Regions from separate parts of the Pseudomonas sp. Fl5BN2 genome, predicted to be linked through region 2. Evidence: riboswitches for the same ligand, from Rfam matches in the RefSeq annotation. Region 2 holds a riboswitch; the other holds the start of a gene.
What was found. Region 2 has a riboswitch for cobalamin ahead of cobW (cobalamin biosynthesis protein CobW). Riboswitches for the same ligand answer to the same signal wherever they lie in the genome.
Positions count from the first base shown of each region.

Region 1: another riboswitch for cobalamin. It lies ahead of cobO (cob(I)yrinic acid a,c-diamide adenosyltransferase); the one in region 2 lies ahead of cobW (cobalamin biosynthesis protein CobW).

Region 1 is NZ_JAAARL010000006.1:70,870-76,387, reverse strand. It holds gene GV819_RS10160 (PQQ-dependent sugar dehydrogenase) at 1-915, opposite strand, end outside; gene GV819_RS10155 (hypothetical protein) at 986-1,567, opposite strand; cobalamin riboswitch at 1,739-1,974, shown strand; gene cobO (cob(I)yrinic acid a,c-diamide adenosyltransferase) at 2,055-2,666, shown strand; gene GV819_RS10145 (cobyrinate a,c-diamide synthase) at 2,677-4,029, shown strand; gene bluB (5,6-dimethylbenzimidazole synthase) at 4,022-4,672, shown strand; gene cbiB (adenosylcobinamide-phosphate synthase CbiB) at 4,669-5,518, shown strand, end outside.
Region 2 is NZ_JAAARL010000014.1:88,334-93,851, forward strand. It holds gene cobN (cobaltochelatase subunit CobN) at 1-1,695, opposite strand, end outside; gene cobW (cobalamin biosynthesis protein CobW) at 1,699-2,769, opposite strand; cobalamin riboswitch at 2,867-3,091, opposite strand; cobalamin riboswitch at 3,283-3,505, shown strand; gene GV819_RS20110 (CbtB domain-containing protein) at 3,603-3,794, shown strand; gene GV819_RS20115 (CbtA family protein) at 3,806-4,507, shown strand; gene GV819_RS20120 (cobalamin biosynthesis protein) at 4,504-4,920, shown strand; gene cobM (precorrin-4 C(11)-methyltransferase) at 5,003-5,518, shown strand, end outside.

The DNA of each region.
Region 1 (5,518 bases), on a different contig from region 2:
GAAGGGCCAGCCGTAGAAGGCGCCGTCCTTGACCGAGGTGATGTAGTCCGGCACCAGGTCGCTGCCGATCTCATCCCGCTCATTCACCGCGGTCCAGAGTGCTCCGCTGACAGGTTCCCAGGCCAGGCCGTTGGGGTTGCGCAGGCCGGTGGCGAACAGTCGATGCTCGCCGCTGGCACGATCCACTTCCCAGATCGCTGCCCGGCCTTGTTCTTTGTCCAGGCCGTTCTCGCCGACGTTGCTGTTGGAGCCCACGGTGACGTACAGCTTGCTCCCGTCCTTGCTGGCGATGACGTTTTTGGTCCAGTGGTGGTTGAGTGTGCCGCCGGGCAGGTCGAGCACCTTGGTGCCGGGGGCGCTGATCCGAGTGTCACCGTCCTGGTAGGGGAAGCGCAGCAGCTTGTCGGTATCGGCTACATACAAGTCATTGCCCACCAGGGTCATGCCAAAGGGTGAGTTGAGGTTTTCCAGGAGCACGGTACGGGTTTCTGCCACGCCGTCGTGATCCAGGTCCCGCAGCAGAGTGATGCGGTTGGCGCTGGGTGCGGCGGCGCCGGCGCGGCTCATCACCTTGCTGGCAATCCAGCCACGGATGCCCTGGCTGTCGTCCGGCTTGGGCGGTGCATTGGTTTCTGCCACCAGTACATCGCCGTTGGGCAATACGTAGAGCCAGCGCGGATGGTCGAGGTTCTCGGCGAAGGCATTGACTTGGGTGCCGGCCGCTGCCACGGGTTTTCCGTCTTGAGGCCAGCCAATGGCCGGGGCGATGTTGACGGTGGGGATCAGCGTCGGGTTGGGTTCCGGCAGTTTGGGGTTCGGTCCGGTACCGTCCGAGACCTGCAGGCTGGAGGTCTCACCGCAGGCGCTGAGGCCGGCGGCGATGGCGATAAGCAAGGTGTGTCGAAGTTTGAGCATGCTGATTTCCCTATGAGTGCATGGACATCGTAGTCATAGAGGAGCATAGCCAGTCGATGGTTCCACCTGGTCAGCGAGACTCCTTGAACAATACCGCGATCCCGGGATGGTAGTTGCCGGCTTCGTTGCGCAGCTTGCGATAGGCGTAAGGGAAGTACCAGGCTACCGCGCAGCAGTGTTCTTTTTGCAGTTCGTCGAGCATGTCCTGGAGCTCTTCGGGGGTGGCGCTGTGTTGGGCTTTTTGCGGAGCGACGAACAGGCAGCCAAGCTTCAGGTCGCTGGCGTAGCTGATCTTTTTCGCATCAAGGGCAGCGTCCAGCAAGGCCTGGGTCAAGTGCAGGCTGTTGACCCGCGGCCAGCGCTGGGTGGCCTGGATATAGGCGCGTTCGTCCTTGGTGGCCAGATACAGGTCGGTGCGAGCGTTGCGGGCGCCTTCTTCCTGCTGCTTTTTGCTGGGGCTGTGTTCCAGGCTGACCATCTCTGCCATCCAGGCGGCCGCGGAGAGCAGTCCAAGGTTGGCTCGCTCGTCGAACCAGTAGGGCGTTTCGTTATCGCCGCGAATCGTGTTGTAGCGGTCAATGCAGTCGAACCAGCGTTCCAGCATCGGGCGCAGGAATTCCAGTTTCGGGTTGCTGATGATCATGCCTTGCATCGGGGTCCGTCCTTATTGTTGTCTGGCAGGATAGTGGGGGGGTGATTTGTGGCCATTTGATATCACTGTGATCAGTGTGGCACAAGATTGGCGTCAGTTTGTTGATGCAGTGCAGTTTTCTGGTGGACTCGACGGCCGGCTTTAATTGACGCTCCACCCCCAACCCTCTAACCTTCGCGACTTGTTTCAGGTGCTCTGTGGCCGGTGGTCGACAGAGTGAAACAGGGAAGCCGGTCAGGGCCTGTTCCAGCGATGGAGCCGGCGACAAATCCGGCGCTGCCCCCGCAACGGTAGATGAGTCAAGACTGCGCCAGGTGCCACTGTGTCGGTGACGATATGGGAAGGTGCGCAGTCCGGCAGTGATGCCCCTCATGAGCCCGGAGACCGGCCTGATCCATCCAACGGCATCACGGTGGGCGATGCCAGGCTTATGCCGTCTATTTCTTTTCCTGCCCGCCGTTCCCCAGCCCCAACGGAGAGCTGCCCCATGAGTGATTCCCCTGATCGTGACGAGCGCCATCTGGCGCGCATGTTGCGAAAAAAAGCCGTGATCGACGAACGCATTGCCAACTCACCCAATGAGTGCGGCCTGTTGCTGGTGTTGACTGGCAATGGCAAAGGCAAGAGCAGTTCGGCCTTTGGCATGCTGGCGCGGTCCATGGGCCACGGCATGAATTGCGGTGTGGTGCAGTTCATCAAAGGCCGTAACAGCACTGGCGAAGAGCTGTTTTTCCGGCGTTTTCCGGACCAGGTACGCTTTCATGTGATGGGCGAGGGCTTTACCTGGGAAACCCAGGATCGTCAGCGCGACATCGCCGCGGCTGAGGCTGCCTGGGCGGTATCCAAGGAGCTGTTGAGCGACCCGAGCATCGGTCTGGTGGTACTCGATGAGTTGAACATCGCTCTCAAGCACGGCTACCTGGACTTGGATCAGGTGCTCAGTGACCTGCAGGCCCGTCCACCGATGCAGCACGTAGTGGTGACAGGGCGCGGGGCCAAGCCGGAGATGATCGAGCTGGCAGATACCGTTACTGAGATGGGCGTGGTCAAGCATGCTTTCCAGGCCGGTATCAAGGCACAGAAAGGTGTTGAGCTGTGAGTGTGAATTCATGACCGATGTTCGTCATTGCCCGGCGGTATTGATTGCCGCACCGGCTTCCGGCCAGGGCAAGACCACCGTGACCGCAGCGCTTGCCCGTCTTCACCGTAATCAGGGGCGCAAGGTCCGGGTATTCAAATGCGGTCCGGACTTTCTCGATCCGATGATTCTTGAGCGTGCCAGCGGTGCTCCGGTCTATCAGTTGGACATGTGGATGGTGGGCGAGCAGGAAAGTCGTCGGCTGCTCTGGGAAGCTGCAGGCGAAGCCGACCTGATCCTTATCGAAGGGGTCATGGGCTTGTTTGATGGCACGCCCTCCAGCGCCGATTTGGCGCGGCACTTTGGCGTGCCGGTGCTGGGGGTGATCGATGGCACTGCCATGGCCCAGACCTTTGGCGCCCTGGCCTTGGGCCTGGCGCGCTACCAGCCAGACCTGCCGTTCGCCGGGGTGCTGGCCAACCGCGTCGGTACCCTGCGTCATGCGCAGTTGCTTGAGGGCAGCCTTACCGAAGGTTTGCGTTGGTATGGCGCTTTGTCTCGGGAGACCGGTATCGAGCTGCCCAGTCGCCACCTGGGGCTGGTGCAAGCCAGCGAGCTGAACGACTTGGACCTGCGTCTGGATGCCGCTGCCCAAGCCCTGGCCAGTAGCTGTGAAGTGGCGTTGCCGCCGGCGGTGGATTTCGCCGCGCCAGCGCCAGTAGTGTGCGAGCCGCTGCTGGAAGGTGTGCGTATCGCCGTGGCGCGCGACGAGGCGTTTGCCTTTACCTACGGTGCGAGCCTGGACCTGTTGCGGGCAATGGGCGCGCAGTTGAGTTTCTTCTCGCCCATCCATGATCGAGAATTGCCCGAGGCAGACAGTCTGTACCTGCCCGGTGGTTACCCCGAATTGCACCATCAGGCGCTGGCGCAGAACACTTCGATGCTGGACGCCATTCGCGCCCACCATGGCGCCGGCAAGCCGTTGCTCGCCGAGTGCGGCGGCATGTTGTATCTGCTGGATTCCCTGACCGATGTCGAAGGCCGGCGTGCCGAACTGCTGGGGCTGCTGCCCGGTGAGGCGGTGATGCAGAAGCGTCTGGCGGCCCTGGCCCTGCAGGCGGTGGAGTTGCCGGAGGGCAGCTTGCGTGGCCACACCTATCACCATTCCCTGACCAGTACCGAGCTTGAGCCGATTGCCCGGGGTGTGAGCCCCAATGGCGGCCGGGGAGCGGAAGCGGTGTATCGCGATGGGCGGATGACGGCTTCTTATGTGCACTTCTATTTCCCGTCCAATCCGGCGGCGATGGCGGCTTTGTTTGTTCCGGATGGGATTGACGCTGTTGTCGGCACGTCGGTGGTTGTCGAGGGTGTGGCAGGTGAGTGAGAAGGGTTTTTCTGCGGCGGAGCGCGAGGCGGTCTATCGCGCCATCGCCGAGCGGCGCGACATGCGTCATTTTGCCGGTGGCAGCGTGGCGCCCGAGCTGTTGAGGCGTCTGCTGGAGGCGGCGCATCAGGCACCCAGTGTGGGGTTGATGCAGCCTTGGCGTTTTATCCGTATCAGCGATCGCCTGCTGCGGGGGCAGATCCAGCAACTGGTGGAAGAGGAGCGGGTGCGCACCGCCGAGGCGCTGGGCGAACGTTCCGACGAGTTCATGAAACTCAAGGTCGAAGGTATCAATGACTGTGCCGAGGTGCTGGTCGCGGCATTGATGGACGGACGCGAGCGGCATGTTTTTGGTCGTCGAACCTTGCCGGAAATGGACCTTGCCTCCCTGTCCTGTGCGATTCAGAACCTCTGGCTGGCGGCGCGTAGCGAAGGCCTGGGAATGGGCTGGGTGTCGCTGTTCGAGCCGCAGGCCCTGGCCGACCTGCTGGGGTTGCCGGCTGGCGCCAAGCCCTTGGCGGTGTTGTGCCTGGGGCCGGTTACCGAGTTTTACCCTGCACCAATGCTGGTGTTGGAGGGCTGGGCACAGCCGCGGCCATTAAGTGAGTTGTTGTATGAGAATTACTGGGGAGTGAGTCAATGAGTGTGGCGTTGCTGAGTGTCGCTGGGGTAGCGCTGGATGCGCTGCTGGGCGAACCCAAGCGCTGGCATCCGCTGGTGGCGTTCGGCCGTCTGGCGGATCGTATCGAGCAACGTTTCAATGCCGCCGGCCGTGGCTGGCGCAGCCATGGCGTCACCGCCTGGGTCCTTGCGGTGCTGCCCTTGACTCTGCTGGCAACCGCACTTTCCTGGCTGCCTTATATCGGTTGGCTGGTGGAAGTCCTGGCGCTGTATTGTGCCTTGGGGCTGCGTAGCCTCGGCGAGCACGTCGAGCCTGTAGCTCAAGCATTGCGCAGTGACGATCTACCAGAGGCACGGCGTCGGGTAGGGTTTCTGGTGAGCCGCCAGACCAGTGAACTGGACGCGACTGAAGTGGCGCGCGCAGCCACTGAATCGGTGCTGGAGAACGGCAGTGATGCAGTATTCGCCGCATTGTTCTGGTTTGCCGTGGCCGGCGTGCCGGGTGTGGTGCTCTATCGTCTGAGCAACACCCTGGATGCGATGTGGGGCTATCGTAACGAGCGTTTCGAGCGCTTCGGTTGGGCGGCGGCACGGATTGACGATCTGCTCAACTACATCCCTGCACGGCTGGTGGCGCTGACCTATGCCCTGCTGGGCAAGACCCGCTTGGCACTCAAGTGCTGGCGTCGTCAGGGCCCGACCTGGGACAGTCCCAACGCCGGTCCGGTGATGGCGGCTGGAGCGGGCGCGCTGGGTGTGGAACTGGGCGGTGCGGCGATTTATCACGGTGAGTTGCATCAACGTCCGCAGCTGGGCGAGGGCGAACCGGCGGACGCCAATTCGATTGATCGCGGCTGGCAACTAGTGC
Region 2 (5,518 bases):
GCCGACGCCCTTGCCCGGCAGCCACTCCAGATTGCCGTGCTTGCCAACGTGGATCAGCCCGTGGGCGCCGTAGGTCTGGCGCAGCCAGAAGTAGAACGCCAGGTAAGCGTGGGGCGGCACCAGGTCCGGGTCGTGGTAGACCGCGCTGGGGTCCACCTGGTAGCCCCGGGCCGGCTGGATGCCGACGAAGGTCAGGCCAAAACGCAGCCCGGCGATCATCATCCGTCCATTGCGGAACATCGGGTCCTGCTGCGGCGCGCCCCAGCGCTCCAGCACCGCCTGTCGGTTGGCCTCGGGCAGCGCCTGGAACATTGCCTGATAGGCGTCCAGTGCCAGGCTTTGCTGGCACGGGCGCTGATCGAGGCTGTCCAGGTCGTTGCTGACGCCACCGAGCAATTGCTGAATCAGCTCGGTGCCGCTGCCGGGCAGCTCGTCCGGCAGCGGGTAACCCTCGGCGTGCAGGGCCTTGAGGATATTCAGCGCGGCCGCTGGAGTATCCAGGCCGACGCCGTTGCCGATCCGCCCGTCCCGGGTCGGGTAGTTGGCCAAGATCAGGGCGATGCGCTTTTGCCCGTTGTCCAGGCGCCCCAGCTCGACCCAGCGACGGGCTAGTTGGGCGACGAAATCCATGCGCTCGGGCTGGCCCCGATAGCAGACCACATCCGACTGACTGCGCTCGCTGCGCCAGGCCAGGTCCTTGAAGCTGATGGGCCGGCTGATGATCCGTCCGTCCAGTTCCGGCAAGGCGATGTGCATGGCCAGGTCCCGCGGGCCCAGGCCCTGCTCGCTGTCACGCCAGCCCGGCTCGTTATCCTGAGCGCAGATGGCCTGGATCACCGGGATATTGCGCCGGAACGGCCGCAGGTGCGGGGCTTCGGGGCTGGACTGGGCAAAGCCGGTGGTGTTGAGGATCACCCCGGCAGCGGCTTGATCCAGCCACTCCTCGACCTGGCTCAGGCAGCCCGCTTCCTTGAGGCTGGCCACGGCCAGCGGCAAAGGGTTGAGTCCCGCCGCCTGCAAGCGCTGGCAGAACAGGTCGATGAAGCCGGTGTTGGCCGCTTGCAGGTGCGAGCGGTAGAACAGCACCGCCGCCACCGCGTGTCCGGGCTGCCAATCGGCTTGCCAGTCGTCCAGGGTGGCGTGGCTCTTGTGCGGGTGGTAGATCGCCGTGCGTGGCAGGCTTTGCGGCTCGCTCCAGGAGTAGTCGCGCCCCGGCAGGCCGCTGGCCAGGCAACGGTAGAAATTCAAGGCATTGTCGCGCCCGCCCTGGCGCAGGTAATGCCAGAGGCGGTCACGCTCAATGGCCGGCACCGTGCTCAGGTCGCTGAGTTCCGGGTCCGGGCGGTCGTCTCCCGGCACCAGGATCAGTTGCACCCCGCGCTGGGACAGCGCCACCAACCGCTCGACGCCGTAGCGCCAATAGGCGATGCCGCCATGCAGGGAAATCAGGATGATCTTGGCGTGCTGCAGCACCTGCTCGACATACAGGTCCACCGAGGCGTGGTTCTGCACCTGCATCGGGTTGGCCAGGCGGAAACTGGGGAAATCCTCGGGCAGCTGCTCGGCGGCGTCCGCCAGCAGCGCCAGACTGGAATCGCCACTGCAGAGGATCACCAGCTCGGCGGGGGTTTGGCCAAGGTCGGCAATGTTGTCATCCGAGACGAATCCGCCGGGCTGGGTCCTGAGCAGGTGCATGGCTTAGACGCTAAGGGCAGCGCGCAGTTGCGCTTCCAGCTGGACGGCATCCAGTTCCTGGCCGATCAGCACCAGGCGCGTGGTCCGGGCTTCGTCGGCACCCCACTTGCGATCGAAGTGCTTGTCGAAACGCGTGCCCACACCCTGGATCAGCAAGCGCATCGGCTTGTTGGGGATCGCGGCAAAACCTTTGACCCGGAGGATGCCGTGCTTGACCACCAGCTGGGTCAGGGCATCCAGCAGCAGGCTTTCGTCGGCCTGGGGCAGCTCGATGGAGATCGAGTCGAAGGCATCGTGATCGTGGTCGTCATGATCGTCGTCGCCATCATGGTGGTGATCGTGGTGGCTGTGGCGGCTGTCGATGTGCTCCTCGGAGCCAACACCCAGGCCCAACAACACATCCAGTGGCAGGCGGCCGCTGCTGGCTTCGATGACCTTGACCGCCGGCGGCAGCTCTTCAGCGACTTCCAGGCGCACCCGGGCCAGGTCTTCAGGATTGATCAGGTCGGTCTTGTTGAGGATCACCAGGTCGGCGCTGGACAGTTGGTCGGCGAACAGCTCATGCAGCGGCGACTCGTGGTCCAGGTTCGGGTCCAGCTTGCGCTGGGCATCCACTTGATCGGGGAAGGCGGCGAAGGTGCCAGCGGCCACGGCCGGGCTGTCGACCACGGTGATCACCGCGTCCACGGTGCAGGCACTGCGGATTTCCGGCCACTGGAAGGCTTGTACCAGGGGCTTGGGCAGGGCCAGGCCGGAGGTTTCGATGAGGATGTGGTCCAGATCGCCACGGCGCGCCACCAGTTCACGCATGACCGGGAAGAATTCTTCCTGCACGGTGCAGCACAGGCAACCGTTGGCCAGTTCGTAGACTCGGCCGCTGGCCTCTTCCTCGGTGCAACCGATGGCACACTGCTTGAGGATCTCGCCGTCGATGCCCAGCTCGCCGAACTCGTTGACGATCACCGCAATGCGCCGACCCTGGGCGTTGTCCAGCATGTGCCGCAGCAAGGTGGTCTTACCCGAACCAAGGAAGCCGGTGACGATGGTGACAGGAAGTTTGGCCAGTGTTTTCATCGGATGCCCCTTGGCAAAGGTGGCGGGCATACGGGACGAGGACCGCAGCATCGGGCGCGCGGAGAATTCGCCACCGGATCACCCCGCCCGGTTGTAGTGAGAATCTTGGGTCGAGGCAGGTCTCCTGGCTGAGGGTCTGCCGGTGCCAGTCCTTGGACTGGCGACCGACGCTTGCTGCGCCTTCCCGCAAGCGTCCAGAACGCCCATGCAGTGGCCTTGCAGCAATCAAACCCTTCACAGTTGCGGGGGCAGCCGCGGCATCGACCGCGTTCCCTTCTTAGCTTCGACCGCTGGCCGAAGAACCTCGAACGCGCAAGGCTACGCAGAGCGCGGGGGGCGGTCAATCGACAATGCACAGGCAAATACCCGCGGCCCTTGTGGGCCGGGGCATGGCAGGAGCCGACTGGCTGGCGTCGACAATCTCCCGGCGCCTTTGGCTGGCCAGCCAGTGTCTGCACCCGCGGCACAACTGAGAAAGACTGGCAATTGACGACGCTCCCCCGCCCATGATCTCCTACACAACTTGTTACGGGTGCCCTTTACAGGGTGAAACGGGAAACCGGTGAATCACGTGCTTTACTCCAAAGTCGTGACCAGTCCGGTGCTGCCCCCGCAACGGTAAGCGAGCGAAGTGTCAGATCCACTGTGCCCTGGGCATGGGAAGGCGACACTTGCAGGCAAGGCCCAGGCCCTGCCCCTCGCCAGCCCGGAGACCGGCCCGCGACACACAAATAACAAACCCGCGGTGGGCGGGCGCTGTTGCAAACCCTGCGTGGCTGTCACGCGGGGTTTTGCTGCGCAACTCCCCCGCTGACACTCCAAAGGGAAGCGCCATGTCGATCATCAGCAGCACCAGCAGCCATTCCGCCAGCAGCACCGCCACTCTGAGCCAGCGCCTGGTGGCCGCCATCGGGGCCTCGATTCTCGGTGCCTGCCTGGTGTATTTCGCCGGTTTCTCGCATATCGAAGCGGTGCACAACGCCGCTCACGATACCCGTCACAGCGCTGCTTTCCCTTGCCACTGAGACCTGCCGAAATGATCAAGCGTATTGCGCAAACCGCAGGTTTCACCGGGCTCCTGGCCGCCCTGCTGCTGACCCTGCTGCAAAGCTTCTGGGTCGCCCCGTTGATCCTGCAGGCGGAAACCTTTGAGAAGGCCCCAGCCGCCGAAGTCCATGAACACGCCGAAGGCGCCATGGCCGGCCACACCCACGATGCCCAAGCCTGGGAGCCGGAAGATGGCTGGCAGCGCGTGCTGTCCACCACCGGTGGCAACCTGGTGGTGGCCGTCGGCTTCGCCCTGATGCTCGCCGGCCTCTACACCCTGCGTGCGCCCAACCGCACATCCCAGGGGCTGCTCTGGGGCCTGGCCGGCTACGCGACCTTCTGCCTGGCGCCAACCCTGGGCCTGCCACCGGAGTTGCCAGGGACCGCCGCCGCCGATCTGGTGCAGCGCCAGGTCTGGTGGGTCGGCACTGCCGCGTCCACCGCCGCCGGTATCGCGCTGATCGTGTTTGCCCAGAACTGGCTGCTGAAGCTGTTGGGCGCGGCCATCATCGCCGTGCCTCACGTGATCGGTGCGCCCCAGCCTGAAGTGCACTCGATGCTCGCGCCAGAAGCCCTGGAGGCGCAGTTCAAGATCGCCTCGCAATTGACCAACGCCGCGTTCTGGCTGGCCCTGGGCCTGATCAGCGCCTGGTTGTTCCGGCGCAAGAACACGGATCAATACTCGGCATGATCGAGATGCGCGCAGCGCCGACCCTGCTGGTGGTCGGCCTGGGTTGCCAGAAAGGCTGCCCGGCGACCACGCTGCGCGCGCTGCTCGATCAGGTACTGCAGGCCCATCGCATCGACTCGCAGCAAGTCCTCGCCCTGGCCAGCATCGACCTGAAACAGGCCGAGCCCGGCCTGCTGGAACTGGCCGCACAGTTGGAACTGCCGCTGACCTGCTTCAGCAGCACGCAACTGGCACCTTATGCCCTGCGCCTGAGCCATCGTTCGCAGATCGCCTTCGAGCGTACCGGCTGCTACGGCGTTGCCGAAAGCGCAGCCCTGGCCCTGGCCGAACAACTGCATCCAGGCACGGCCAAACTGTTGATCCCCCGACAAAAATACGCCCAGGCCACCCTGGCATTGGCCGCTTGCCAGTAAAATCCCCGATAATCCCCGCCCTTGATCATGAGCAATCTTCATCTGAAGCCGTGCTCCCGCCCTTTTTTCACAGGACACAGCCATGACTGTCTATTTCATCGGTGCCGGTCCCGGCGATCCGGAACTGATCACCGTCAAGGGCCAGCGTCTGATCCATCGCTGCCCGGTGATCATCTATGCCGGCTCCCTGGTGCCCGAGGCGGTACTCGAAGGCCACTGTGCGCAGCGACTGATCAACAGCGCCGAACTGCACCTTGAACAGATCATCGAAGCGATCAAGGAGGCTCACGCCCAAGGCCAGGATGTGGCCCGGGTGCACTCCGGCGACCCAAGCCTGTACGGCGCCATCGGCGAGCAGATCCGTTACCTGCGGGAGCTGGACATTCCCTTCGAAGTCATTCCCGGGGTCACCGCCACCGCCGCCTGCGCCGCACTGCTGGGGGCCGAGCTGACATTGCCGGACGTGTCTCAGAGCGTGATTCTCACCCGCTATGCCGACAAGACCGCGATGCCCGCCGGCGAAGAATTCGCCAGCCTCGCAGCCCATGGAGCGACCATGGCGATTCATCTTGGGGTCAACCATCTGCAGAAGATCGTT